DNA from 4 places in the Vibrio sp. KUL80 genome. Region 3 is predicted to be linked to each of the others. Evidence: predicted binding sites of a transcription regulator. Region 3 holds the regulator's gene; each other region holds the start of a gene.
What was found. The regulator PurR, encoded in region 3, represses purine synthesis genes. The targets are predictions, from matches to a motif close to TNANGNAAACGTTTNCNTNA.

Region 1 (7,356 bases), 990 kb from region 3:
AAACTCATTACTCCAAAGACTGAGAATCAACTCGCCAAGTATTACCACTTCCGTTGGCAAATGCTGCGAGAGCCGTGGCGTTTGCCTGTGGGTTCGGAGCGCGATGAGTATGATGAAATGAGTCATCACCGCATGATTGTCGATGGTCGAGGAAGACCCATGGCAATCGGTCGCTTGTACATTACCCCAGACAACGAAGGTCAGATCCGCTACATGGCGGTTAAAAATAGCCGCCGTAATAAGGGTATGGGGTCTTTAGTGCTCGTTGCGCTAGAGTCTTTTGCTCGTCAAGAGGGCGTAAAGAGACTTGTTTGTAACGCTCGAGAGGATGCTATCTCCTTTTACGAGACCAATGGGTTTAGTAGTCAGGGAGAGCTTAACGATCAGAAAGGCCCGGTCCGTCACCAACAGATGGTCAAACAACTTGATCCGCTTGCAAAAGTGCTACGACGTCCGGAATGGTGCGCCGAGTTGCAAGACCGCTGGGAGCAACAGATCCCAATCAGCGACAAGATGGGCATCAAGATCAATCAGTACACAGGCTATCGCTTTGAGTGTAGTGCTCAGCTGAACCCTAATCTGAACCCTCATAACACCATGTTTGCCGGTTCGGCATTTACCCTAGCAACCCTAACTGGATGGGGAATGACATGGCTGCTTATGCGTGAGCGCGGATTGGTTGCCGATATTGTTCTGGCAGACAGCCGTATTCGCTACAAACACCCAGTGGAGTCTAGTCCGGTTTCTGTTACGTCTCTTGATGGGATTAGTGGTGACTTGGATAGGCTTGCCGCAGGTAAAAAGGCACGTATCGTCATCAATGTCACCATCTATAGTGGTGATAGCCCCGCGGTGGAGTTCGTTGGGACCTATATGCTGTTACCCAACTACCAAGACAAGCTGCTATCGAGCTAGTAGAAAAACCCCTATCTTATAGATAGGGGTTTTGTTTAAGGGCAGGCGTCTAAAGGAGAGGAGACCACCTCTCCGGTCAGTATGTGTAGTTCGTATTCGGCTTTGCAAGTCTCGGCTAGCTTAATGGTGACGGCTTGCATCGATTGTGAATGAAGGTCTATTGAATCGCCTGCAGAGCCCTCTATGCCCACTCCGGATATTTCGAGAGACTCCAACGCTATTACCCCTCTGTCAGCCGTCATCTTGAGCGGCGTAACCTCTAGTATTTGAGGCTGCTCCGAATGTCGGGTTTGGATTTCAGTGTTATAAAAGCTACTGCTTAGGCTGCCTGACAGCGTCTGCGAAAGAGATAGGTTATCTGCGATAAGGGCGCTGATATTGAGGTCTAAATCCGCGGTACCTGTAAGCTGAATTTCATCAGAATCAAACAAGTAATGTGTCAATGCGAGAGGGAGGGAAAATGCTTTCGCATTAACTGCGAGAGGCTGACTCGGTGCACCAAAATCTAAACTTGCCGTCGAGGTAAAGTAGCCTTGCTCGAATGGGATGAAGAGACGGTTTAACTGCCATTTTCCTTCTTTGCTTTCTGTCTCCATGATGACCTGGTTAGCCAGTATCTTATCAATACTGGCGCTATTAGCCGATGCTGTTGCTTTGCCCTGCCATAGCCCCCATTGATAGTCTCTTTTTAGCAGTAAGTCAGAAGCTTCCATATTAAATCCAGTGACTTGCCAAAATGGCTTTGTCGAAAGCTGAATCCATTGTGAGCGGTTGATAGCAACGCGATCAATGGCGACGGATTTGAGATCATCAATGCTCACATCTGCAAACAGGTCTAATAGAGAAGGCTTGTCTCCCTCTTGAATGTATTTAACGCCATCTACTTCAAGTTTATCGAGCTTTATTTCATTGGGCTTCACGTAGCCGGAAAGCTGGATGCGACCCTGCTCTAGTTGGGTGTCGAGGTCCGCAACCTCTATTCGCTCTTCATTTGCGTAAACCTCTAGAGTTGGTTCGATGAACTCAAAGCCGCGCCATATGAGTTGGTCTGCATCAACAGAGATATAGGCTTCGGATTGTTTCCAAAGCGATTTATCCAAATCAATATTCTCTAAAGAAGCGCTGATGTTGTCGACGGTCATATCATTATTGCTTAGCGTTGAGTTGAGAATATCTAAGCTATTGATATGACCCACGTGCTCCTTAAGAATTGAAAGTAATGGATCATCTTGGGCTGTGGCATCTAAGTCCAATCGATCTATTGTGGTATTGACCAGTGACCAACGTCCATTTTGTATTTGTGCTTGTGTCGAGATACTGGATTTATTCCATGTAAACGAGGCTCCGAGTATTTTGCTGTTATCGCCATCCAACTCCCCATCGACTAATAGGTTTCGCAGCGAAGAGCCTTGATAGTAGAACTGAGAGGCTTGAAGCTGCACGTTTCCTTTGCTTGTTATGACACTATCGCCAAGCTCGATGCCGCTTAGCTGTAGTCGAAGATCGTTGATGATCATCTCGCCATGGCTGTAATCAATATGATCGAGTGCGATATTCTCGATCTGCCATTGTTTTAGCAGCGTTATTGATGGTGTCTGTGATGCGGATAATGATGCGCCGTCGATCAAAAGCTCATAAATAGTGACTGGCTGTTTGGTAGAGAGCTGAGTAGATAGCCAGACGGAAAGCTTAGCGACTTCGACGGGCTGGTGATCAGGAAGCTCAAATCTAGCGTTCTGGAAAGTGACCTGATTTGGATAATGGTATTGAATCGATTCGCTTTTAACGTGAATGCCGAGTCCTTTATCTAGGGTGTAGACCACCATCGGTTTTGCATATTGGGTATGCAGTAGACCGAACACGATCAATATGGTCAATAGACCCAGTGCCAATATGGCGACAAACAGCGCAACAATCTTTCTTACCACGAAACGTATGTCCAAGCTTTCAACATAAACAATAATTTAGCGCGTATAGCGTAAAAAAGCCCCTCTAATTGAGGGGCTGGTATTAAAAAGTTGGATATCTATCCAAGTATTAGTCGAGCTGAGGACCCGCTGCTACCAATGACTTACCTTCGTCGTTATCCGTGTACTTATCGAAGTTGTTGATAAAGCGCTGGGCAAGATCTGCTGCTTTGCTTTCCCACTGAAGCGGGTCAACGTAAGTTTCACGAGGATCTAGGATCGCAGGGTCGACACCTGGAAGTGAAGTTGGAACTTCTAGGTTGAACACAGGAATGTTCTTAGTTTCTGCTTTCTCGATAGAGCCATCTAGGATCGCATCGATAATGCCACGTGTATCTTGGATAGAGATACGTTTGCCTGTGCCATTCCAGCCAGTGTTAACCAAGTAAGCTTCAGCACCTGCAGCTTCCATGCGCTTAACTAACACTTCAGCGTACTTAGTTGGGTGAAGCGTCAAGAACGCCGCACCGAAACACGCAGAGAAGGTTGGTGTTGGCTCTGTAATACCACGCTCAGTACCGGCTAGTTTCGCAGTGAAGCCTGATAGGAAGTGGTACTTGGTTTGCTCTGGCGTCAGTTTAGAAACCGGAGGTAGCACGCCGAATGCATCAGCAGAAAGGAAGATCACTTTATTCGCGTGACCACCTTTTGATACCGGCTTAACGATATTCTCGATGTGGTGAAGTGGATAAGAGACGCGGGTGTTCTCTGTCTTCGAGCCGTCATCAAAATCGATAGAGCCGTCGTTGCGAACCGTTACGTTCTCTAGCAATGCGTCGCGGCGGATAGCGTTATAGATGTCTGGCTCAGCTTCTTTAGATAGGTTGATTGTTTTCGCGTAGCAACCGCCTTCGAAGTTAAACACACCATCGTCATCCCAACCGTGCTCATCGTCACCGATAAGTGCGCGTTTAGGATCGGTTGAAAGTGTTGTCTTACCGGTGCCTGACAAGCCGAAGAAGATAGCAACGTCGCCTTCTTGACCCATGTTTGCAGAACAGTGCATCGATGCGATATCACGCAGTGGCAAGAAGTAGTTCATCATCGCGAACATACCTTTCTTCATCTCGCCGCCGTACCATGTTCCGCCGATAAGCTGCATTCTTTCGGTTAGGTTAAATGCTGTGAAGTTTTCAGAATTCAAACCGTGCTCTTGCCATTTCTGGTTCGTGCACTTCGCACCATTCATAACCACGAAGTCTGGCTCGAAGGTTGCGAGTTCTTCTTCGGTTGGACGAATGAACATGTTTTTCACGAAGTGAGCCTGCCAAGCGACTTCTGTGATGATTCGGATACATAGACGTGTATCTGGGTTGGTACCGCAGAATCCGTCGATCACGAATAGACGTTTATTGGATAGTTGACCAGTGACAAGCGTTTTAAGGTCATTCCATGCCTCTTGGGACATAGGTTTGTTGTCGTTTTTGACTTTATCGTTTGTCCACCACATGTGTTCTTCTGTAGTCGCGTCTTTAACGATAAATTTGTCTTTAGGAGAGCGTCCAGTAAAGATTCCCGTATCTACAGCAACGGCGCCAAGCTCAGTGACTACGCCTTTTTCGTAGCCTTCCAGACCTTCGCGAGTTTCCTCTTCAAATAACTGTTCGTAGCTTGGGTTGCGAACGATGTCAGTTACGCCAGTGATTCCGTACTTGGTAAGATCGATTTGTGCAGCCTTGTTAATGTCCATAACGGTCATAGGTGCTCCTTATTGGATTTTTGTAGGGATTTTAAAATTGTAGTAATTGTTTATTTGTTATTTTGTTTTTTATTTTGAACTCCATGCTAGCAACGGATATCCGATAAAACAGGGAGGTAGTTCAAAAATTAGTCATCAGTTATTGATGGTTTTAAGTGTTCTATCACATATTGAATTTGGGCTAATTTCTCCTCGAAGCAAACCTTTGCGCTAGATCAAATGTAACACATCATTTACGTATTTGGTTAGATGCTCTGTTCATGTTTTTTGCAATTCTGTTAAATAAAAAGAACAAAAAAAGCCAGATCGCTAGCGATCTGGCTTTATGAACTAGAACTCAGTGACGATTAATGGATCGTCTTGTCACCTGCGTCTGAATTTGCTTCCGCGTAAAGCGCTTTGACTTCGGCTTCATCGAACGCGTAAGTCGTGCCACAGTAGTCGCAATGAAGCGCCACTTGACCTTCTTCAGCAATGATCTCGAAGATCTCTTCTTGTGCAACAGTCACAATCGCATTGGCACTGCGCTCGCGCGAGCAGCCACAGAAGAATTCAACCTCTTTCGGCTCGAACACTTGAACCTTGTCTTGGTTGTATAGGCGGTACAATAAGGTATTCGCATCTAGGCCGAATAGCTCTTCATCTTTGATGGTGTCTGTTAGCTGCTCAAGGTGCTCGAAGTCTTCTGGTGTACCAGTGCCGTCAGGCATTACCTGCAACATCATGCCTGCAGCGTGAGGCTTGCCTTCAAACTCACTAGTGCGGATCCAGAGGCGCGTCTTAAGCTGTTCAGAGCGCTCGAAGTAGCCTTCTAGTACCTCAGATAGGTTATCGCCTTCTAGGCCGACGACACCTTGATAACGTTCACCCTTGTCCGGAGTAATCGTAATCACAAGGTAGCCCTTGCCCATCATGTTGTGGATAGTTGCATCATCAGCAATGTCACCTTCCCAGCGTGCAACGCCACGGAGTTTCTGGTTGTGATCGCCATTGATAACTGCTAGCGATACTGGACCATCACCTTGAAGTTGCATGGTAATCGAACCTTCAAACTTCAGTGTCGCTGTAAGTAGACTTGTTGATACCAGCAGGTCACCCAGCAGCTTTTGTAGCGGCGCAGGGTATTCCTTGCTTGATAGAATTTCTTGATAAGCTGTATCCATTTGCACGAGTTCGCCGCGCACAGACAGTTCTTCAAAAAGGTAGCGGTTAAGTATGTTGTTAGCCATTGAGGAAGCTCCAGCTTATTGGTGTTTAAATTTAATGATATCGCGACGCTGCTTTTTGTCAGGTCGACGTTCAGGACTTGGGTTGTGTGCGTGCAGTTTTCTCTTCAACGCGTTGTCTTCTCGCTTTGCGATACTCTCAGAAGTTTCGCTATAGAGAGTCTGGGCTTCCGGTGCACCTCGGCGTTGATCTGAAATACGCTCAATGACCACGGTCTTCTCTTCGTTACCCTGGCGTAGAGCGATGACAGCTCCCAATTCCACTATTTTACTCGGCTTCGAGCGCTGTCCATTGTAGTGGACTTTGCCACCATCGACCATATTTCGCGCGATACTTCTGGTTTTATAGAAGCGAGCGGCCCACAGCCATTTATCCAATCGAACAGAATTATTCTCGGAACTCATCGTGAATCCTACTTTCTAAGTAAGTGACGGCAAAAAGTCAGTCATGACTTACCGTACGGAACTAGTGATACTTTTATCTTGCTATTGGTGTACTAAATGGTGCTTGGGTCTAAAAAATTCAACCCCAAACACGTATTCGCATTACTGTAATACTAGTTATGCTATATTCTGTCGGTTGGCAGGAAGCAAAAGTTGCTTATATCATTGGATTTATAACATAGTGAATAACTGGAAAGTTCATTACCAAGCAGGAAGTTAGAGAGTGAAAGGATTATCTATATCGGCGAACAGTGTCTCCGCTGCCTCTTTGACCTCACTCTTAAGACGTTGCACGCAGTATCAGCCTCAAATCAGTTTACTTCTGACGTTAGTGTTACTTGTGATCTCTTGTTGGATCGCGGGTGCGTTGTTATGGCAGTTGTTTCCCCAATCTCATTCTGTGACGCGTTGGGCTCCGCCAGCGGCAGTAAGCACTGCAAACTCATCACAAACCACCAAGCTGCAATCTTCAGATATTAATAACGCCAATATCTTTGGTGCTTACAGCCGAGAACAAAAAGTGGTACAAGCCCCTGTCGTGACCGATGCGCCAAAAAGTCGTTTGAATGTGGTGCTGGTGGGTTCTGTCGTGAGTTCTAATCCTGACCTAAGCTTAGCAGTAGTGGCTAATCGTGGTAAGCAAGGCACCTATGGTATTGGTGAGCAAATTGATGGCACTCGAGCAACCATCAATGCGGTATTAATTGATCGTATTATCATCTCCAACGCAGGTCGTGACGAGACCGTTATGCTTGAAGGACTCGAATATAAAAAGCTTGAGTTAAATCAACGACCTCAAGCAGCAGCATCCAATGTGGTTGGTAACAACCCAGTAGATGCAGAAGAAAAGCTAGCAGCGATTCGTAACACAATTACTCAAGACCCACAGCAAATATTTCAGTACGTTAGGCTTTCTCAAGTAAAGCGTGACGGACAGGTGAAGGGATATCGAGTGAGCCCAGGACGAGATCCTGAGTTATTTAACTCGGTTGGTCTACAAAATGGCGATATCGCAGTAGCACTTAACGGTGCAGACCTGACCGACCCTGCGGCTATGGGACAGATTTATCAATCCATCACTGAACTGACAGAATTAAACCTCACC
Region 2 (7,356 bases), 410 kb from region 3:
ATGTAAGGGCTTAGTGGTCGGATTTCAAGTGTGCGAAGTGAACTAGATTTCGCACACTTGAAAGAGAGTGATAGTTAGCGACCTGTATTGCCACCAACGGCGGGTATTTCTGTAGATTGCGCGGCACTGATGGTTGCCTCTGCGCTAGAAACCGCGCCTGATACAGGTGGTAGCGGTGGAATCACGATCAAGTCTTCGGTACTGAGTTCTTCCTCAGCTTGCGCAGCGAGCTGTTTATCGACATGACCAATGATGCTTTGATAGTAACGACGAATGTTTTCCACGTAGTTGCGGGCTTCATCGCCTCGCGCGTAGCCATAGCGAGTCTGACTGTAAAACTTCTTCTGGCGCAGCAGCGGTAAACGATCTTTCACATCCGCCCACGCATCAGGATCGCCACCTTGGCGTTTTGTTAGGCGTCTTGCATCCATCATGTGGCCGAAACCAACATTGTAGGAAGCGAGGGCAAACCAGATTTTTTCGTGCTCACTGATTGAGTCAGGCACGCGATCAACAATTCGGCGTAGGTATTCCACACCACCACGCACAGACTGTTCAGGGTCGAGTCGATTGGTCACGTTAACGCTTTTGGCAGTCGGTAATGTCAGCATCATCATCCCGCGTACACCGGTTGGTGATTTTGCGACTGGATTCCAATGTGACTCTTGGTACGCCAAAGCGGCAATCAAACGCCAGTCAAACTCTTTGGAGTACTTTTTAAATAGTGGTGACCATTTAGGTAGCTTACTATCGAGCGCTCGGATAAAGGCGCGGGTATCCACATAATCAAATACGCCGATATGACCTAGATACTTTTCTTCTAGGTTTGCTAGATCCCCTGTCTGTTTAAGTTGCCCAAAGAACTCAATAAGCAAGGCATACAGGCTTTCATCTTCTGATTTACGCATGTACCAAGAGATAGGTTGATCTTCTGTCATCTCAAAGGCGAGGGCTAGGTCAGGGTAGATACGCTGTGACAGAGACAGCTCAACAGAGTCCGCCATGGTGAATTTCAGTTTACCCTCGGAGACTTGTTTCAGCAGGTCGTTGACGTCAGCATTCGCGTCGATGTAATAGCGGATCTCTGGATGTTCTTCGGTCACCGTTGCCATGGTCTTTTCAAAGTGTGAGTCTTTGACAATCGCAAACACTTCTTCACCATCAGCTTGGTCGATTAACTCTTGCTGGTTGTTAAGGAGTTGCTCAAGGTTGCGCGGACGCCACTGACCTTTCTTATAGACAACCTGTTGACTGACATAGTAGTAAGCGGGCCCAGCGCGAAAGCCTTGAATGCGCTCTGGAGATTGACTAAGCCCAGCCGCAATAATATCAATCTCACCCTTTTGCAGTGCAGGGAATAGGCTCGCTTGGCGATAAGCTGGTTTCATCTCTAAACGAACGCCCAGCGTGTCTGCAAACTGTCTGGCTAATTCATAATCGAGGCCAGTAGGACCATCAGGACCGATATAGTAAGAGAGCTGATTATTGAGTGTACCTACGCGAAGTACACCGCGTTCTTTGATGTTTTCGAGTTCACTTTTAGGATCAGAATCGATTTGGCAGCCAGCCAACCCGATTGAGAAAAGGCACACAGATAGCAATTTTAACCAGCGACGATTAGGCCAGCGAGCAGCAGAAAGACTTTGCATTAATTCATAGATCTCACAACGTTAGTGCTGTCTTTATACCAAAGCTGAGGTCCTTGGCAAAGCGAGATAGCAGAAACACCCGAGAGTGGTCACTTTATCACCGATCTCTAGCGTATTTCGGCAAAACAAAAAAAAATGACGAAAACGTTTGCGCCAACGCTTACGTCACAAAAAAAAATCCTCTATAATACCGCCGCATCAAGGTAGGAGAAATCGTTATAAGTTCAGTTTTTACTATTAACTGATTGAATTTATAAGAATTTCACCTAAATCAACTGCATAAGAGACCTAAGCACATGAGAATTTTGCGTGGTTCCCCAGCTCTTTCTGAGTTTCGTGTTAACAAGCTACTAGAGCTTTGTCGTGAACTAAACCTACCAGTAACAGGTATTTACGCTGAGTTTGCCCACTTTGCCGACCTAACGGCAGACCTGGATGAGTCTGAAGTTGAAAAATTAGAGAAGTTGCTGACTTACGGTCCAACTATCGAAGAGCACGAGCCAACAGGCACACTGCTACTAGTGACACCTCGCCCTGGCACCATCTCGCCATGGTCTTCTAAATCTACGGATATTGCGAACAATTGTGGCCTAGACAAAGTGACTCGTCTAGAGCGCGGTACTGCTTACTATGTAGAGACATCAAGCGAACTGACTGAGCTTCAACTTGTTGAGCTTAAAGCAGTGATCCACGACCGCATGATGGAAGTGGTTTTCTCTGACTTCGAATCAGCGGCAGCGCTGTTCCAAGTCGCAGAGCCAGCACCAGTTGCTGATGTTGATCTACTAACAGGCGGTCGCAAAGCACTAGAAGAAGCGAACGTGACGCTTGGTCTTGCACTTGCAGAAGATGAAATTGATTACCTAGTTGAAAGCTTTGTGACTAAGCTAGAGCGCAACCCAACAGACATCGAGCTGATGATGTTTGCACAGGCGAACTCTGAGCACTGTCGTCACAAGATCTTCAACGCAGATTGGACTATCGACGGCGTTAAGCAAGACAAGTCGCTGTTCAAGATGATCAAAAACACATTCGAAACGACACCAGACCACGTTCTGTCTGCATACAAAGATAATGCAGCGGTTATGGAAGGCTCTGAAGTGGGTCGTTTCTTCCCAGATCCAAAAACACGTCAATACGGCTACAACCACGAGAAAGCGCACATCCTAATGAAGGTGGAAACACACAACCACCCAACCGCGATTTCTCCATGGCCGGGTGCATCGACAGGTAGTGGCGGTGAAATCCGTGACGAAGGCGCAACAGGTATTGGCGGTAAGCCAAAAGCAGGTCTTGTTGGTTTCACAACGTCTAACCTTCGCATTCCTGGCTTCGAACAGCCTTGGGAAACCGACTTTGGTAAGCCAGGCCGTATCGTTAACGCCCTAGATATCATGCTAGAAGGTCCACTAGGCGGCGCGGCGTTCAATAACGAATTTGGTCGTCCAAACCTGCTTGGTTACTTCCGTACTTACGAAGAGAAAGTTACATCTCACGCAGGTGAAGAAGTACGTGGTTACCACAAGCCAATCATGATTGCTGGTGGTATGGGTAACATCCGTGACGAGCACGTTCAGAAGAAAGAGATCCCAGTAGGTGCAAGCCTAATCGTACTGGGTGGTCCTGCAATGAACATCGGTCTTGGTGGCGGCGCAGCGTCTTCTATGGCATCTGGTCAGTCTGCTGAAGACCTAGACTTTGCGTCAGTACAGCGTGAAAACCCAGAGATGGAACGTCGCTGTCAAGAAGTTATCGACCGCTGCTGGCAGCTAGGTGAAGACAACCCAATCGCATTTATCCACGATGTGGGCGCGGGCGGTATCTCAAACGCACTTCCTGAGCTTGTTGATGATGGTGAGCGCGGCGGTATCTTCCAGCTTCGTGACGTACCAAACGATGAGCCAGGCATGAGCCCACTTGAGATCTGGTGTAACGAATCTCAAGAACGCTATGTAATGGCGGTAGCGCCAGAGAACATGGAAGCATTCGATGCTATCTGTAAGCGTGAGCGCGCACCTTACGCAGTAGTGGGTGTGGCAACAGAAGAGCGTGAACTGAAACTTGAAGATTCACACTTCGACAACACGCCAATCGACATGCCGATGGACATCCTTCTTGGCAAAACGCCGAAGATGCACCGTGATGCGAAAACACTGAAAGTAGACAGCCCTGCGATCTCTCGCGAAGGCATTGAAATGAACGATGCGGTTGACCGCGTTCTTCGTCTACCAACAGTTGCAGAGAAAACATTCCTAATCACCATCGGTGACCGCACGGTGACAGGCCTGGTTGCTCGTGACCAGATGGTGGGTCCTTGGCAGGTTCCGGTAGCAAACTGCGCAGTAACCGCAGCGAGCTACGATACTTACCACGGTGAAGCGATGTCTATGGGTGAGCGCACACCAGTTGCTCTACTAGACTTTGGCGCGTCTGCTCGTCTAGCGGTAGGTGAGTCTCTAACTAACATCGCAGCGACAGACATTGGCGATATCAAGCGCATCAAGCTGTCAGCTAACTGGATGTCTCCAGCGGGTCACCCAGGTGAAGACGCAGGTCTTTACGAAGCGGTGAAAGCGGTAGGTGAAGAACTATGTCCAGCACTGGGTCTAACGATTCCAGTAGGTAAAGACTCAATGTCGATGAAGACCAAGTGGAACGAGAACGGTGAAGACAAAGAAGTCACGTCGCCACTTTCACTGGTAATCACTGCATTTGGCCGTGTGGAAGACGTTCGTAAGACGGTCACGCCGCAGCTTCGCACTGACAAAGGCGAGTCGTCTCTTGTTCTTGTTGACCTAGGTAACGGTAAGAACCGTCTAGGTGCAACGGCATTGGCACAGGTTTACAAGCAGCTTGGTGATAAGCCAGCAGACGTCGATAACGCAGAGCAGCTAAAAGGCTTCTTCGATGCGATGCAAACGCTAGTTCGTGATGACAAGCTTGTGGCTTACCACGATAAAGGCGATGGCGGTCTATTCGTTACGCTTGCTGAGATGGCATTTGCGGGTCATTGTGGTGTGAAAGCAGATATTGCCAGCCTAGGCGAAGATGCATTAGCAGCGCTATTTAACGAAGAGCTAGGTGCTGTTGTTCAGGTTAAGAATGACGACCTAGAAGCAGTGAAAGCAGTACTAGCGTCTAACGGCCTAGAAGCATGTTCTCACGTAATCGGCAGCGTTGAAGCGTCTGACGACTTCGTTATCACTTCTGGTGATGCGGTTGTTATTGAGCGCTCTCGTACAGAGCTACGTACTATCTGGGCGGAAACTACGCACAAGATGCAGTCTCTACGTGACAACTCTGCGTGTGCAGACCAGGAGCACGAAGCGAAGAAAGATAACTCTGACCCAGGTCTGAACGTGAAACTGAGCTTCGACGTTAAAGAAGACGTTGCAGCGCCATACATCGCGACGGGCGTTAAGCCTAAGATGGCAATTCTTCGTGAGCAGGGTGTTAACTCTCACGTTGAAATGGCAGCAGCGTTTGACCGTGCTGGCTTTGAAGCAACAGACATCCACATGAGCGACATCCTGACAGGTCAAGCGGTTCTAGAAGAGTACCAAGGTCTTGTGGCTTGTGGTGGCTTCTCTTACGGTGACGTTCTAGGTGCGGGTGAAGGTTGGGCGAAGTCTATCCTGTTCAACGACCAAGCACGTGACCAGTTCCAGAACTTCTTCCACCGTGAAGACACCTTCTCACTAGGTGTGTGTAACGGCTGTCAGATGCTATCGAACCTAAAAGAGCTGATCCCAGGAGCAGACCTATGGCCACGCTTCGTTCGTAACGAATCTGAGCGTTTTGAAGCTCGCTTTAGCTTAGTAGAAGTTCAGAAGTCTGACTCTATCTTCTTCGATGGCATGGAAGGTTCTCGTATGCCAATCGCAGTTTCTCACGGCGAAGGCCGCGTAGAGGTTCGCGACACTGACCACCTAAATGCGATTGAAGCTTCAGGTACGGTAGCAGTGCGTTACGTTGATAACAACGGTAACCCAACGCAGCAATATCCAAACAACCCGAACGGTTCACCAAACGCAATCACAGGTCTAACGACTCGTGATGGTCGTGTGACGATTATGATGCCGCACCCAGAGCGTGTATTCCGTACGGTTGCTAACTCTTGGGCGCCAGAGTCTTGGGGTGAAGACAGTGCTTGGATGCGCATGTTCCGCAACGCTCGCGTGAACGTTGGTAAGTAATCGACCAAGGCAACTGCCTCAAAGGTTACAACCCAATAGTTAATGAAGTCCTCAGTGGAAACACTGGGGACTTTTTCTTATAAAAACTCTGAGCGTCAGCGCTCGATTTGTGTTCTAATACCGCGCTGGCTTAGGGATGGCCAGCATTACATTGCTGGAATATCCCTTAACAAAGTCTTTAGGAAATACATAAATGTCTGAAAATAAAAAATTTACTTTCCGTTTAACGGAAAAGCGTAACGGCTGGTCTGCAGAGATCATTCGTCAAGTGACTTCTCGTCGCACGGTTGTGTCTAAGCGTGAGATGGGCTTTGAGAGCCAAGAGTTGGCTCAAGCGTGGGCGGAGAAAGAGCTCGCTGGTTTTATCGAAAACCAAGCAAAGCGCAATGAGCGTAAAGCGGAAGCACGCGCAGCGAAAGCAGCAGCGGCGGCAGCAGAAAACGAAGAGTAATCTCGTTCGCTCTGATGGTGGTTCCTAGGGTAAACCCTAGGAACGCATTATCGATTCAATACTACCGACTTACCTGAGCGTTTAGTTGCTCGACCAACCCATCCTCTAACCCAAGCTGGGTTGCCAACTCTTTCAAATACGCCTTTTCCATAAAATTCTGCTCATCGGCGACTAACAGGCTTGCTAAATAGATTTCCGTTGCGTGCTCTGGTGATACCGCAAGTCGAGCAATTTCGGCCGGATCAAGTGGCTTAGCTATCTCAGCTTGAATCAATTGCTGAACAGAATTATCGGCATCAATTTGTGTTAATGCTTGTTCAATCTTTGCCATTTCTTGTTCATCAATATGACCATCGGCTTTAGCCGCTGCAATCATGGCTTTGAGCACAGATTCATCATGTTGACTAGATTGAGAAAAGCCTGCTGGTGACGACAATGTTGGATCGGAGCCCGAGGGCTGGTTGCTATCTTTGTTGTAGTCGTTATAGAGCTTGTATGCGAGTGCGCCAAGGGCGGCAGCACCACCGACTCCAAGGGCAGTTTTACCCATCTTTTTTGTTTTCTTAGAGCCCATCAGCATACCAAGCAATCCACCACCCACGGCGCCAGCACCGAAAGCACCAAGTGTTTTCTTGTCACCTAATGTCTGACCGATACTTGACGATGATTGGCTCGCTTTCTGCGTGGCTTGACTGACTATATCGGAACTAAGGGCTTGATTAAGTAAGGCTTTTAAGTTCATTTCTTTCTCCTCGGTCCTATCGGGCTACTCGGGTATAGCGTCATAGTAAGAGAGTGAAGATGAACAGAATATGAAGAAGAGTGGGGCGAATAGCACCTTTATTAGGTGCTATTCAGATTGGATTGACCAAGAGAGTCTCAAAAGATACTCATGTGAGTCCCTTATAGAGCCTCAACCAATTCATTATGCCCTTTGCTTGGCGTGTTGAAATCAGTGATGTTGACACTCTGAGCACCAATGACACCGAATGTGCGAGGATCGGTCTTATTATACAGACCGTAGCACTTCACATCTGCTGCGTCGGCTAAGTGCAGAGGA
Region 3 (7,356 bases):
AGGAATCACAGACCAATGAGTACCATTTATCGCACCTTCAAGAGCCCATAAAAGCTCTAAACCTACGGTACTTGAATGGGTTCTCTGAATGGCCTTGAAAGCCTCAACCGAACCATGATCCTGAAGTTCAACCACTGATTCAATGCCTGCTTTTTTGAGCATACGCTCAGTGGCAAGGCGAAGATTAGGAAGGTCTTTCAGGCGATTAGGTTTCGCTTCGGATTGTTGCTCTTTCTCAGTTTTCGCGAACTCGAGTGCCTGTTTAGCGTGATCGAGAATACCTTCTTGATCTTGCCAACAGTCTTCAGGTAACGCGAAGTACTTAGTAACAACGGGAAATCCACGCTTTTTATAAACATAAGGCTTGTAACCCAGTTTTTTGAAGGTGGATACGGTCTGACGGTTAGTTCTGATATGTAATTTGTTATTCACTGCTAAGGCAAACATCGTATCATCTACGAAGATGCCAAATCCCCCAAACATGGAGCGAGACTTTACTCTTCCAAGCTGAGCGAATAATTGCATTGAATTTTTTAGTATAGGATTATCCATGCTTTATTCTTTTCTCGGTGTTATTGATTGTGTCACCAGAATCAGGTCCGAGAGTATAGCAATCAGGTGTCAGAGCTCTGTTAGGCATATGCCATAACTGAGCCTTCTCCCCTTGCCATCGGCAACCCCGCTACCTATCAATTAAAAATTGGTTTAGGCCGGAGGCTTTGCGTCCCACCCTTTCAGATGGTTTGCCCTGTGCGTGACATGCATAGAATAAATGAAAACAACATAATCCTATCATTACTCATTTTTAGAAGTGTGATCTTGGTTCAAATAATGACGGATTATTTGTGCCTGTGGGTGCGTAAAAAACTAACAATTGAAAGGTGAAAATTTGAATGAAGTTCAAAAAAAAGTGCCTAGAAAGGCACTTTTGTCAGCATTATGTAAGGTTTTTGACAGAGTCGCGTTCAACAATCTCTGGGTGCATTTCGAAAATGCGCTTTTCATGACCTTTATCTTTGATTCGTTCTAATAGAATCTCAAACGCGTTTTTACCTACACGACGTTTTGGTTGGTGAACCGTCGTTAGTGGTGGCGAGAAGTACTCAGCTAGCTCAATATTATCGTATCCAATGACAGAGATGTCCTCAGGTACGCGCACACCCAGTTGTTGCAGGCGACTCATTAAGCCAAACGCCATTGTGTCGTTGAAACAGAAGATAGCGGTAGGTCGGTCTTCCATTGCTGCGATGCGGTTAGCTGCGATAACGGCTGTATCGCATTCGAAGTTGCCTTCAAGAATACGATCATCTTTCATCTCGATACCTGCCTCAGCAAGGGCACGTTTGTAACCGATGATACGCTCTTGGCACACGGCTTTTTCTAGATGGCCACTCAGGCAGGCAATATCCGTGTGACCTTTTTCGATCAGGAACTTCGTTGCCAGATAACCGCCTTCTTCAGAGTTATCGATGATCTTGTCCGCTTGTGAGCTTTCTGGGCCCCAGTCCATGATAACTTTAGGAATGTCGGCGTGACGCTCAAGCATCTCTAGCAGCTCTTCGGTAAGATCAGAGCACATCACGAGGATGCCATCCACGCGTTTCTCTGCCAGCATGCGAATGTAATCGCGTTGCTTTTCATACACGCCACCAGTGTTACATAGGATCAGCGTGTAGCCTTGGCGGTAGCAGTAGCTCTCAACACCATCGATAACCTCAGAAAAGAACAGGTTAGTGGACTGAGTCACTAACATACCAATGGTTTTCGTTGAGTTACATTTTAAGCTACGTGCAACGGCGCTTGGTGCGTAGTTGAGTTCGTCGACCGCCGCCATCACTTTTTCTTGAGTTGCTTCAGCAACAAAGCGAGTCTTATTAATAACGTGGGATACTGTGGTCGTTGAAACGCCTGCAAGGCGGGCGACATCTTTAATAGTTGCCATAGTGATATCCTATTAGTCGCGGCTTGATAATTAACGTTGGTACCGCTTCAAGTATAGTGGTCTTTGCAAATTTATAACGCTATGTTGTTGTAAACATAGTATTTGGCTGCGAAAACCGAAAGTTGCATGCAAGCCGCGGCGAAAAAAGCTCAGAGCGTAGATTTCAACAGGTATTTTTGGACACAAGTCCGCGTTGAATGCCAATGGCATTTGCATTTAAACGGCGGATTGTAGACTTAGGTTTGGGCGCTGGCAATGACTTATCCAATAAATTTATAACTAAAGCGCAAATTAATTCTCACAGATGTGATGCAAATGATTTGCGCTTTAAGGTTGGCTAGCCTTGCTCACCCTCTAGGTAGGTGTAGTCAAGTTGGCAGAATGCTTCGAGTAGTTTAGCGGCAGCGGCATAAAACCCAAACTCGTCGTGAGTTTGGCATTTCGCAACAAACTGAGGTAGCCATGTCATCAAGTAGTTCTTGATGAACTCTGCTTGCTCGTGCAGCGCATCGTTCATATGTGCCTCCGCTTCAAGCTCATTGGAGCGAATGATTAAGTTGCCTAGAAAATCTAGCTCGATCGCGAGGTGATCCGCTGGCTCATTTAAGTCCTTATTCACTGCCACACTGTGCTTAGCTAACAGGTCAGCCATATCCTGTGCAGGTTGATCATTTAAAAGACCAGACTTACCAATATACATAGAGGCATAAGGCAATGCGCCGTGCTTGTCCGACTTTAAAAATAGATCGCAAAAATCGGCAGAAAGCTCTAATTGTGCGTCTTCTCTGACTTGAAGGCGGTTCAAGGACTCTGTAAAGACCTGAATGGGTTCTTTTAGGGAAGGGTTTTCTCCTAAGCCAGATAAGAAAGAGCGAATTTCAGGGCTGTGGTATTTGTTGAGTTCATCATCAGTGAGCTCGGCAGCGAATAGGCTTGAAAGCCACCAATAGATTTCTGCGCGTTGCTCATTAAATGCTTTGATTTCTTGCATTTGAATAATCTCCAAAAATGATAACCCTATTTTAGCCAATAAAGATGAATAGCAATAACTTGTTGTGTGAAAAATTGAGTTAACTTATGAAAAAATAAGACAAAAATTAATTTCTTTAAGGGTAAGTTAACACGAGTATTCGTTGCATATGAGACGCAATCGTTTTGGTTGTTTTGAATCAAAAAATAGTAAGGTTTCCATGCCTATGAGGGGATGTAGACTAGAATTGTGAATGTTTATGAATAGAATGTCCTTGTCATGACAAGATTGAGAAACCACAGATGAAATATCACGTTTTGGTTGTAGAAGATGACGTAGTCACTCGCAGTAAACTGGCTGGCTACTTCGAAAATGAAGGCTACTTGGTTAGCGAAGCTGAAGATGGTCAGACGATGCGTCAGGTGCTGGAAGAATCCAGTATCGATCTCGTCATGCTAGACATTAACCTGCCTGGTGAAGATGGTTTGATGCTAACAAGAGAGTTAAGAAGTCAGTCAGACATTGGAATTATTTTAGTAACCGGTCGCACTGATAGTATCGACCGCATCGTGGGCCTCGAGATGGGTGCAGACGACTATGTCACTAAGCCGTTTGAGCTACGCGAACTGTTAGTGCGAGTAAAAAACCTATTGTGGCGTATTTCACTAGCGCGCAAACAGCCAGTACTTGAAGAGTCAGTGCAAAACGAGCATGTGGTTCACTTTGGTGAATGGACGTTTGATAAGCAGCGTCGTTCACTGACGAATAATGGCGACCCTGTGAAACTGACCAAGGCTGAATATGAATTGTTAGTTGCACTCTCAACGTATCCAAATCAAGTTCTGAGCCGTGAGCGTATCCTCAATATGATCAGTCATCGAGTTGATGCGCCAAACGATAGAACCATTGATGTTCTTATCCGTCGCATGCGTGCCAAGATGGAATCCGATCCAAAGAATCCACAGATATTTATCACTGTCCATGGCGAGGGCTACATGTTTGCTGGTGATTAAAGTCGGCTAGCGTGTAGTGATAGAAAATGCTCCAGTTGTCTCTTTGATAGCTGGAGCTTTTTTATGGGAGCAATGTAGAGATACCTGGGCGTTGTATATGCAACTTGTAACTATTTTTGTTAACTGACTCGCGTGAGAAGTCGGTGCTTTCTGAGTCGGAAAAAGACTCTATAAACCTGAGCTAGTTTGATAGTGGCGTCGTTTCCGTTGAACTGCCTCGATTGGGCAGCATTGATTGGCAACGACATTCTTTGGTTCAACAAAAGGATTTTCCATGACCAAGCTACAATTAGGCTCTATTCCAATATTTAAACGGTCAGTGAATTTGTCGCTGATGCTTACCTCGAGTTTACTGTTTTCTGCACCAAGCTTGGCAGTACAGTGTGACAGTTTGCCTTTTTGGGACGACGGCACAAGCTACAACGGTGGCGCTCAAGTTCAATGGCAATCATCGGCGTACCAAGCGAACTGGTGGAACCTTAACGCTAACCCTGTTAACCACTCCGAACCTTATCAAGAATGGTCACTAATAGGGGCCTGTGATGCTGGTGGCACAAACGCTGCTCCCTCTGTGACGATTACATCTCCAGCCTCCAACGCACAGTTAGCCTCAGGAAACCAAGTCACCTTCTCTGCATTGGCCGAAGACAGTGATGGGGAAGTTCGAGAGGTGATATTTGAGCTGCAAGGGGCGCAACTGGCAGTGCTATCGAGCCCTCCTTACCAAGTAACTTGGCTGACTGAAAGTGGCAACTATGAGTTGGTAGTTACCGCCATTGATGATAAAGGTGCGTCTATTCAATTAACTCAGACATTTTCAGTCGTAGACGCATCTAATCAACCACCTGTTGTTACCTTGACCAGTTCGAAGACTCAAGTTTCGGTAGGAGATAGTGTCCAGTTTACCGCAGAGCCCTCAGACTCGGATGGTTCCATTAGCAAGGTTGAATTTAGTGTCAATGGTGCACTAGAAAAGTCTGTGACCGCAGCACCTTGGGTCATGGATTGGATATCACCTGCTGCAGGCAGCTATACGATACAAGCCGTTGCGGCAGACGATAAAGGCGCGACGTCCCAGTCGCAAGTTATCACGGTTGAAGCCACAGCGTCGGCAGGAGGCAAATGCTCAGGTGCGACAACCTATATTGCTGGCAGTGGCTACGCAACCGGGCAGAATGTGGTCAACAATGGCGAGCTCTATCAATGTCTTGTTGGCGGCTGGTGTTCATCTGACTCTGCATGGGCTTATGAGCCTGGCGTTGGACAGTACTGGCAAGACGCCTGGAGTGGTCAAGGTGCCTGTGCGACGGCACCAAATATTGAACTTATTTCACCGGTAGAAGGCGAAACAGTTCTGCTAGGAAGTGATGTCACTATCGTTGCGAATATTGATGATCTGGATGGAACAGTTGCCGATGCTGAGGCATTCGTGAATGGTACGTCAATAGGCTTAGTGACGGCATCACCTTATCAATGGACGTGGAATGCAGTGGGACAGGGCTCTGTAGATTTAAAGGTCATTGCTACTGACAATGAAGGTAACAGCAATCAATTAAACACAACGGTATCAGTGACTGATCAACCTATGGTCGCTACGATTACTTCTCCTTCTTCTGGCGATGTCGTCGCGATTGGCAAAGCTGTGACTGTGAATGCGAATGTCAGCTCCCTGCAGAGTGAGGTGGCTAAGGTTGATCTCTACACTAATGGTCTTTTGGTCAACGGTGACACCACGCCGCCGTATCAGTTCTCTTGGACACCAACGACCATTGGGAACTATCAACTGAGTGTCATCAGCACGGATCTGCAAGGGAATACGGTGACGTCTGCTAGCGTCGGCGTGTCGGCAAAATCTGTAGTCCAACCGAAACATAAGCTCGTCGGCTACTGGCACAACTTTGTCAATGGTGCGGGCTGTCCAATTCCACTTAACCAAATGTCGAAAGACTGGGACATTATCGACATTGCTTTTGCTGACAATGACCGTAACAGCAATGGTACAGTGCATTTTAATCTCTACAATGGTAACATCTACTCGAGCTGTGCTCCGATAGATCCCGTTCAGTTCAAACAAGACATCAAAGACTTGCAAGCGGAAGGTAAGATTATCGTTCTTTCGCTTGGTGGCGCTGAAGGCACCATCACGCTGAACACAGATGCGGATGAAACTGCGTTTGTCTCGAGTTTGTCAGAGATCATCAATGAGTGGGGATTTGATGGATTAGATGTTGATTACGAAAGTGGCTCAAATCTCGTCCACGGCAGTCAAATCCAAGCGCGTTTGCCGCGTGCATTAAAAGCTATCGAAGCGAATACGGGCGGCGACATGTACCTTACCATGGCACCGGAACATCCGTATGTGCAAGGCGGAATGGTCGCTTACTCTGGTATTTGGGGCGCTTATATTCCCCTTATCGATCAATTGAGGGATACCTTAGATCTTTTGCATGTGCAGTTATACAACAATGGTGGGCTGGCCAATCCTTATACGACGGGCGCTGCGCCAGAGGGCTCTGTGGATATGATGGTGGCGGCATCACGTATGCTTACCGAGGGATTTGAGTTAGCTGACGGCAGTCGATTTATGCCACTGCGTGATGATCAAGTCGCCATTGGATTACCTTCAGGTCCAAGCTCAGCGAACTCAGGACAGGCACCAATTGCTAACATAGAAGACGCATTGGATTGTATGATCTCCCTAAAGCGTTGTGGCTCTATCGTACCTACTCAAGCATCACCAAAGTTTGGTGGTGTAATGACATGGTCGATCAATTGGGATCAGCATGATGGCTTTAATTTCTCTGTTCCAGTGAAAGCAAAGCTGAATCAGCTAAATGCCAACTAGCTGTTTTCAATAGCAAAAGACCTCATCCAATGATGAGGTCTTTTTTAACCGGTTTGGTTGGCTCCTGATGGTTTAGTTAGCACCAGAGACCGTTGCATCTGCGTCAGAAACAGCGGAAGTGTCATCCTGCGTTTCCTGAGGCGCGAGCTGCTGTTCTAACTCATCTTGTTCCAGTTGTGTAGGTTCTACACTTTCAGGATCGAACTCTGATACAGAAAATGTCAAATCACGAATGCTTTCGTTTGCCACCCAATCTCGTAATCTCTGCCAAACTAATCCCATGGTCTCGTGCCAGTAGCGCTCTGTTTGCTCTAAGTAGCGAGCCTGCGGTGCGTAGCGTTGCCAAGCTTGTTCAACATTTTCTTGGGCCAGGAAGTTAGTCGGCGCAGGGTAAGGCTTCAGACCCGCTGCTTCAAACTCGTACATCGCGCGTTGCATATGGCTTGCGGAGGTAACCAGCACCATTTTCTTACTTTGCACGAAGGCAGATGCTTGCCTGGCTTCTTCCCACGTATCTTTAGCAGACTCTAGCAAGATGATGTCTGGCTTAGATACGCCCAATGCCAGTGCCACCTTTGCCATTACG
Region 4 (7,356 bases), 1.3 Mb from region 3:
CTATTTGGGCTTTGCGTCGGATCGAATCCCGGCCGGTGAACGTGCGGACCGTACCGACTACGTAGAGCGGACGCTAGACCAGCTACGAACGCTAGCGGGGGGCGTATGACTCTCACACTAAACCTTATCGAGCTTTATAGCCTGGCCGCCATTTACACTACGATAGGCATACTTTACGGCTATTCCCTGGGGGCTTTATGGAAGCGGTAGAGCTAGAGGCGATTCGAGAAGTAGCCGACGTTAGCCCAGAGCGACAACTATTTGTGGAAGTGATCCTACTGGCAGTTGTTGAGAGTCTAGGCGGAGAAGGACGAAAGAAAGTTAAGCAGGACGACCAGGAGCGCGCCCAGTTTTGGCTAGAGCGTTCGCCAATCTGCAAGGAGTATTGCGAGTTGGTGGACCTGGACTATACAGCCATGATCGAACGATTGCGGCCACATTGGAGGCAGTATGCGAAACCGTAGGCGGCTATGGTGGTATTACACTAAACGACGATAACGAAGCGAGGCGGTAGTCTCGCTTTTTTACGTAATGTAGAATAATTCTATATTTATTAAAAAGTGCATTACGGTTAGAAAAAACGGTGACAGAGTTGGTGACAGATAATATAGCGTAACAACAACAAAAGCCCGAAACCCCTTACCAGAAAAGGGATTGTCAACCCACAACCAACAAGCAGATTCAGAATATTGAGTAATTCTGTTGAATGACAAAAAAGCAGGCTAATGCCTAATGCTTGTAAGTTAAGAAGCATCTAACACCTTTTAGAAGGTCTAGTCGCATAGCGACTGGGCCTTCTTTTTACTGCTCTTGGATAGCTTCTATCCCGCCTTTCTGGCAACGTAAAACTCTCAGCCATATCTAGGATATAGTTCATCACCTCCGGGATTCTTCCGGGTGCGACGGCAGGAAGGAGTTGTAACTGTCCTATTAAGAACAACGAGGCTTGTTTAAAGCCTATCTGGTAAGGCATTACCTTATTTTGGTCGTAGGCCATTTGGCACATCAAGAACCGCAGTAGGTTATAGGCCAACAGCATACCCCACAGTTCTTGTTCTATTAACTCGGGCTTTTTACTTCTTAGGGTCAGGTTGTTTTGGAGCATATATTGTTTCATTTCTCGATAGCCCAACTCTATCTCCCATCGATGGCTATATAGCTCCGAGATGTCTTTTCCTGGGTAGCGTAAAGGGTCAGTCATCGAGGTCAACAACCGTACCTCTTTACCCTTAATAGTCTTAGTTATCAATCGAGCTTCCAGTGTTTCCGGTGCGTCGTGCCACTTTTTCCTAGCTTGAGGGGATAGCTTTAATTCGACCAACTCTTGCCCACGCCCTAATTTGCGGAGCATTGTGTATTGGGCCCCTTTACGCATTGGAATAAGCCAATGTCTGTCTACCCCTGTTGTTTGCCAGCGGTGTAATAGACCTAGAGCATAAAAACCTCTATCGAAGATAGTTAGGCTATGGTCGGGAGAGTGAACGATGAGCTCCGTAGTTAAGTCCACTTCGCTCTTTGATGTGGAGTCGAAAGATGCACTATTCAGAAGATGACTTGTCAGTTCCATATGGCAGACCATTCGAACCTGAGGGTATTCGGACGAGCATTTTTGATTCCGAGTTCGACTGAAGCGTTCGTCATTGTCTTTAGTATCAGGAGTTCGCCAGACTACACCGTCGACCGCATGCAGTGTTAAACCATGCCAGTCTGGATGGGGCGTTTTGTCATTCCAGAGCTTCTGCGTTTGAGTAAAAACCGATTTCATGACATCGGAGCCCAGCCTTTGTCTTGCTTGGATTACTGCACTCGGAGCAACAAATGGCTTCTTACCTGGGAGAAGAATATCCAGCTTCGAGACGACTTTCTCCATGGACAAATGGCGATACAAAGACATCCCAACAACACTCCAAACCATCATTTCCATTGGCAATCTTCGTCTACGAATAGTCGTAATCCCTGTATCTTCCAAACATTGGGAAATGAGTTCTGGCGAAAGCAGATCAGATAAACCCGAAAGTTGCTCTGCAGAGAATTGATGAACTTGGTTAAGAGCCTGTCTTAAAAACATAAAAAAATCCGAGTGCATTGAATACACTCGGATTTTGACACTTTGAATGGATCGTTCAACCGATCATTTAGTTGTTAACTGATCGGCATTAGGCTAATGCCTGCTTTTTTATTGCTTGAATGTTTTCGGTGCTCAAAATAGCCACCACCTCACGAGTCGTGTACTTGTGCTGGCATAGGTTTACTCAACGCTTGCACCAAGCCCCAAGAAGATTCCTGTCTGCACAGGAATGACGGCGCTGTAGGGTTATTCGATTATTAGTGACTATAACAACACCAAGTAAGTCATAAACAGCGCTGACAACACATAGATCACCGGGTGAACCTCTTTACCCTTGTCTGCCACTACCATACTAAACGCATAGCTAATAAAGCCCATCGCCATACCGTTTGCCGGTGAGAAGCTTAGTACGGTAAACATAATGGTAAAGAAGGCGGCGATGCGAGACTCTTTTTTGTCCCACTTAATATCACCTAGGCGACCAATCATATAGATACCAACGACGACCATCGCTGGTGCCACCATTGCCGCAGAGAACAATGAGAATAGCGGGTATAGGAATAGAGAGACAAAGAACAAACCGGCGACTACAACTGCCGCTAGACCCGTTTTCGCACCTTGAGAAGACGCAATGCCCGACTCAGAGAATGCTGTAACCGACGTTGTGCCAAGCAGCGACCCCATTACTGTACCACCCGCGTCAGCGACGAGCGCTGAACGCGCATTTGGCACCTTGCCGTCTTTATCGATAATGCCAGCGTCGCGGCCCACACCCACAATCGTGCTCAATCCATCGAAGAAATCGACAATCAAAAAGATAATCACGATGAACAGCAGATCAAACATCTTCTCTGCCGTTAAACCAGAGAAATCGAAGATAGCACCAAAGCTACCTGCCATGCTTGGCGGCATCGCGACGAGCTGATCTGGAATTGGCGCGTTGCTTGTACCCATGAAGGTATCAGCAAGGATGGTCAAAACGATGGCCGATATGAATGAGATAAACGTCGCCAGCTTGATATCGCGAACCATGCAACCCAGCGCAATGAAGATACTGACGTAAGCGATCATAACCTGAGGGTTCAGGATATCACCCATGCTCACCAAGATGATTGGGTTTGAAACGATGATACCGGCGTTCTTTAGCCCTAAGAAGGCGATAAACAAGCCAAGCGATACGGTAATCGCCAGCTTCAGGTCTTCTGGAATCGATTCAATCATCGCCTTGCGGATCTTAGTCATTGATAAGATCAAGTAGATGATGCCCGAGAAGAAGATACCCAGTAGCGCTTCATGCCAAACCAGAGCCACTGAGCCGCTAAGAAGCATGCCTTTAAAGAAGCCATTCATGCTCATACCAGGTGCAAGCATCACTGGGTAGTTACCAAAGAAACCCATAATCAGAGTCGCAAATGCCGCTGCCAACGCCGTTGCTGTGAATACTGCGCCGCGGTCCATGCCGGGAATGTCACCCAAGATGGCTGGGTTCACCGCTAGGATGTAGCTCATCGCTAGAAACGTAATAAAACCTGCGTATACCTCGGTGCCGATCGTAGATTTACGCTCGCGCACCTTGAAGGTAGCTTCGATAAAAGAGGGGTTGGCTTGCCTTTGGCCAGCTAATTCTGCACTCACAGTGGAACCTTTAAAGAAAGAAATGACGGAGACGCAAACGTATGCGCGACAAAAATAATGGCGCGAATTCTAATCAGCCAGAGAAATAAATCAATGTTTTTCTTGTTGGTTTTTATCGCTTAAAAAACAAAACCTTGATAAATAAGCAAACGTTTGCTCTCAATGTTGACTCTCAACTCTCGACACCTACCCTAGGCTCCTTATGCAAGTCCTCACATCAAAGAGAAGACAGCTTGTCGTGCTGCCCTCAATCGTGATACTCTTCGCCTCCATTTTTCTGGCCGAAATTTCAGCACTTGGGCCAGTGTTTTATCTAAAATAGAAGAGTGCATCGCGCAGCTTCTATTCCTTCAACCCAAGAATGCGGACACTGACAAATGATTGGTAAAGGCACCCTGTATATCGTATCGGCACCAAGCGGCGCTGGTAAATCGAGCTTAATTGCAGCTATGTTGGAAAAAAACCCAACCTACGCAATGAAGGTTTCTGTTTCTCACACCACTCGTGGCATGCGCCCTGGTGAAGAAGACGGCGTGCACTACCACTTTGTTGAAAAATCAGAGTTTGAATCACTGATTGAGCAAGGCGCATTTCTAGAGTACGCCGAAGTGTTTGGTAACTACTACGGTACGTCTCGCCTGTGGATTGAAGAAACGCTAGAGAAAGGCATCGACGTCTTCCTAGATATCGACTGGCAAGGCGCGCGCCAGATCCGCGAGCAAATGCCAGAAGCAAAAAGCGTCTTTATTCTACCGCCGTCAAACAGCGAACTTGAGCGTCGCCTAAACGTGCGCGGTCAAGACAGCGATGAAGTGATCGCAAAACGCATGAGCGAAGCAAAATCAGAAATGTCACATTACAACGAGTACGACTATGTTATCGTCAACGATGACTTTGATGGCGCACTTGTTGATTTTAAAGCGATTTTGCGCGCTGAGCGCTTGAAGCAAGACAAGCAAGCCGTGAAATATAAAGGCATGCTAGATGCTTTGCTAGCTGAATAGAAAGCCGTCATCCTCATGAAAGTGAGGATCTTTGTCAGCGAGTATTGCGCTCAAATTATGCGAGTCACTCGCCGCACGAGATCCCCTTTTTCAAGGGGATGACGAGTGTACTACTTCGAATGTAGTGCACACTAAAAACAAAATAAACCGTCATCCTCACGAAAGTGAGGACCTCAATCAGCGAGTATCGCGCTCAAATTATGTGAGTCACTCGCCGCACGAGATCCCCTTTTTCAAGGGGGTGACGAGTGTACTGCGTTGAATGCAGTACACATTAAAAACCGAAATAAACCGTCATCCTCACGAAAGTGAGGATCTCTATCAGCGAGTATTGAGCTCAAATTATGTGAGTCACTCGCCGCACGAGATCCCCTTTTTCAAGGGGATGACGAGTGTACTGCGTTGAATGCAGTACACATTAAAAACCGAAATATACCGTCATCCTCACAAAAGTGAGGATCTCTATCAGCGAGTATCGTGCTCAAATAATGTGAGTCACTCGCCGCACGAGATCCCCCTTTTTCAAGGGGATGACGAGTGTACTGCGTTGAATGCAGTACACATTAAAAACCGAAATAAACCGTCATCCTCACGAAAGTGAGGATCTCTATCAGCGAGTATTGTGCTCAAATTATGTGAGTCACTCGCCGCACGAGATCCCCTTTTTCAAGGGGGATGACGAGTGTACTGCGTTGAATGCAGTACACATTAAAAACCGAAATATACCGTCATCCTCACAAAAGTGAGGATCTCTATCAGCGAGTATTGTGCTCAAATAATGTGAGTCACTCGCCGCACGAGATCCCCTTTTTCAAGGGGATGACGAGTGTACTACTTCGAATGTAGTGCACAATTAAAACCTAAGTAACAGTAGCTAAACGGATCATTTGTGATCTAGAATCTAAACGTAATAGCCTGTATACTTTCTCGTCATCAAAAATTTAGTTAACTATTGGAGTTCTTATGGCACGCGTAACTGTTCAAGACGCTGTTGAAAAAGTTGGCAACCGCTTCGACCTAGTTCTTATTTCGGCTCGCCGCGCACGTCAGATGCAAATCGGTGGTAAAGATGCACTAGTGCCAGAAGAAAATGATAAGCCAACGGTTATCGCTCTACGCGAAATCGAAGAAGGCTTGATCACGAAAGAAGTACTAGACGCACGCGAGCGTCAAGAGCAGCAAGAGCAAGAAGCTGCAGAACTAGCGGCAGTAAGCAGCATCGCTCACAACCGTTAATTCGACCTATCCAATCAGAGTTCCATCGACTTTCGGGCCTATAATTTGTACCTATTCGATAGCCTTAAAGACGTTGCCCAAGAATACCTAACAGAGCCTCAAATTGAGGCTCTGCGTCAATCTTATGTGGTAGCAAGAGATGCCCATGAAGGGCAGACCCGCTCTAGCGGTGAACCTTACATCATCCACCCTGTAGCGGTTGCTCGTATCCTCGCAGAAATGCGTCTGGATATCGAAACACTGCAAGCAGCACTGTTGCATGATGTCATTGAAGATACGGAAGTCACCAAAGAAGAGCTAGAAGAACAGTTTGGCAACACCGTCGCGGAACTCGTGGACGGCGTCTCTAAGCTCGACAAGCTAAAATTCCGAGATCGCAAAGAAGCTCAAGCGGAAAACTTCCGTAAGATGGTGCTTGCCATGGTGCAAGACATCCGCGTGATCTTGATTAAGCTCAGTGACCGTACTCATAACATGCGTACATTGGGCGCGCTTCGTCCGGACAAGAAACGCCGTATTGCTCGTGAAACCCTAGAGATCTATGCGCCGCTTGCGCATCGTCTAGGTATTCACAACATCAAGACCGAGCTTGAAGAGTTGGGTTTTGAAGCGCTTTATCCAAACCGTTATCGCGTTCTAAAAGAAGTAGTGAAAGCTGCTCGTGGTAACCGTAAGGAAATGATCCAACGTATCCATAGCGAGATCGAAGGCCGCCTCGGTGAGGTTGGTTTGAACTGTCGCGTGTTGGGTCGTGAGAAGAACCTGTTCTCCATCTATAACAAGATGAAAACCAAAGAGCAGCGCTTCCACACCATCATGGATATCTACGCCTTCCGCGTTATCGTGGATACGGCGGACACCTGCTATCGCGTACTTGGTCAAGTACACAGCCTGTATAAGCCACGTCCGGGTCGCATGAAAGATTACATTGCGGTACCAAAGGCGAACGGCTATCAATCCCTTCACACCTCGATGGTTGGTCCTCACGGTGTTCCTGTTGAAGTACAGATTCGTACTGAAGACATGGACCAGATGGCGGACAAGGGTGTGGCAGCGCATTGGGCATACAAAGGCAATGGCGACCGCACTGGCACTACTGCGCAAATTAAAGCACAGCGCTGGATGCAAAGTCTGCTTGAGCTACAGCAAAGCGCAGGTAACTCATTTGAATTTATTGAAAACGTAAAATCGGATCTGTTCCCAGATGAGATTTACGTGTTCACACCAAAAGGTCGTATCGTCGAGCTACCACTTGGCGCGACAGCGGTCGACTTTGCTTATGCGGTGCATACCGATGTCGGTAACACCTGTGTGGGTGCTCGCGTTGATCGTAACCCATACCCACTTAGCAAGGCCCTGAAGAACGGTCAAACCGTTGAGATCATCAGTGCACCAGGCGCTCGTCCAAATGCG

Region 1: pckA (phosphoenolpyruvate carboxykinase (ATP)) is a predicted target of PurR. The motif match lies at 4,775-4,794, and genes of this name have one in related genera.
Region 2: purL (phosphoribosylformylglycinamidine synthase) is a predicted target of PurR. The motif match lies at 1,786-1,805, and genes of this name have one in related genera.
Region 4: AC6I8U_RS00750 (NCS2 family permease) is a predicted target of PurR. The motif match lies at 3,733-3,752, and genes of this name have one in related genera.

The regions. Positions count from the first base shown of each region.
Region 1 covers NZ_AP045841.1:3,351,650-3,359,005, reverse strand. Annotated here, with positions in the region: gene AC6I8U_RS15600 (bifunctional GNAT family N-acetyltransferase/hotdog fold thioesterase) at 1-915, shown strand, start outside; gene AC6I8U_RS15595 (AsmA family protein) at 951-2,843, opposite strand; gene pckA (phosphoenolpyruvate carboxykinase (ATP)) at 2,953-4,581, opposite strand; gene hslO (Hsp33 family molecular chaperone HslO) at 4,929-5,810, opposite strand; gene hslR (ribosome-associated heat shock protein Hsp15) at 5,826-6,212, opposite strand; gene gspC (type II secretion system protein GspC) at 6,475-7,356, shown strand, end outside.
Region 2 covers NZ_AP045841.1:2,774,017-2,781,372, reverse strand. Annotated here, with positions in the region: gene mltF (membrane-bound lytic murein transglycosylase MltF) at 75-1,649, opposite strand; gene purL (phosphoribosylformylglycinamidine synthase) at 1,946-5,845, shown strand; gene AC6I8U_RS12795 (DUF3622 domain-containing protein) at 6,039-6,296, shown strand; gene AC6I8U_RS12790 (tellurite resistance TerB family protein) at 6,358-7,038, opposite strand; gene AC6I8U_RS12785 (glycosyltransferase family 9 protein) at 7,200-7,356, opposite strand, start outside.
Region 3 covers NZ_AP045841.1:2,365,928-2,373,283, reverse strand. Annotated here, with positions in the region: gene AC6I8U_RS10910 (TfoX/Sxy family DNA transformation protein) at 1-552, opposite strand, end outside; cyclic di-GMP riboswitch class I at 670-758, opposite strand; gene purR (HTH-type transcriptional repressor PurR) at 938-1,942, opposite strand; gene torD (molecular chaperone TorD) at 2,280-2,933, opposite strand; gene torR (two-component system response regulator TorR) at 3,215-3,925, shown strand; gene AC6I8U_RS10890 (Ig-like domain-containing protein) at 4,200-6,770, shown strand; gene elyC (envelope biogenesis factor ElyC) at 6,843-7,356, opposite strand, start outside.
Region 4 covers NZ_AP045841.1:157,017-164,372, reverse strand. Annotated here, with positions in the region: gene AC6I8U_RS00765 (hypothetical protein) at 1-109, shown strand, start outside; gene AC6I8U_RS00760 (hypothetical protein) at 198-464, shown strand; gene AC6I8U_RS00755 (IS4 family transposase) at 755-2,068, opposite strand; gene AC6I8U_RS00750 (NCS2 family permease) at 2,333-3,703, opposite strand; gene gmk (guanylate kinase) at 4,084-4,707, shown strand; gene rpoZ (DNA-directed RNA polymerase subunit omega) at 5,671-5,943, shown strand; gene spoT (bifunctional GTP diphosphokinase/guanosine-3',5'-bis pyrophosphate 3'-pyrophosphohydrolase) at 5,989-7,356, shown strand, end outside.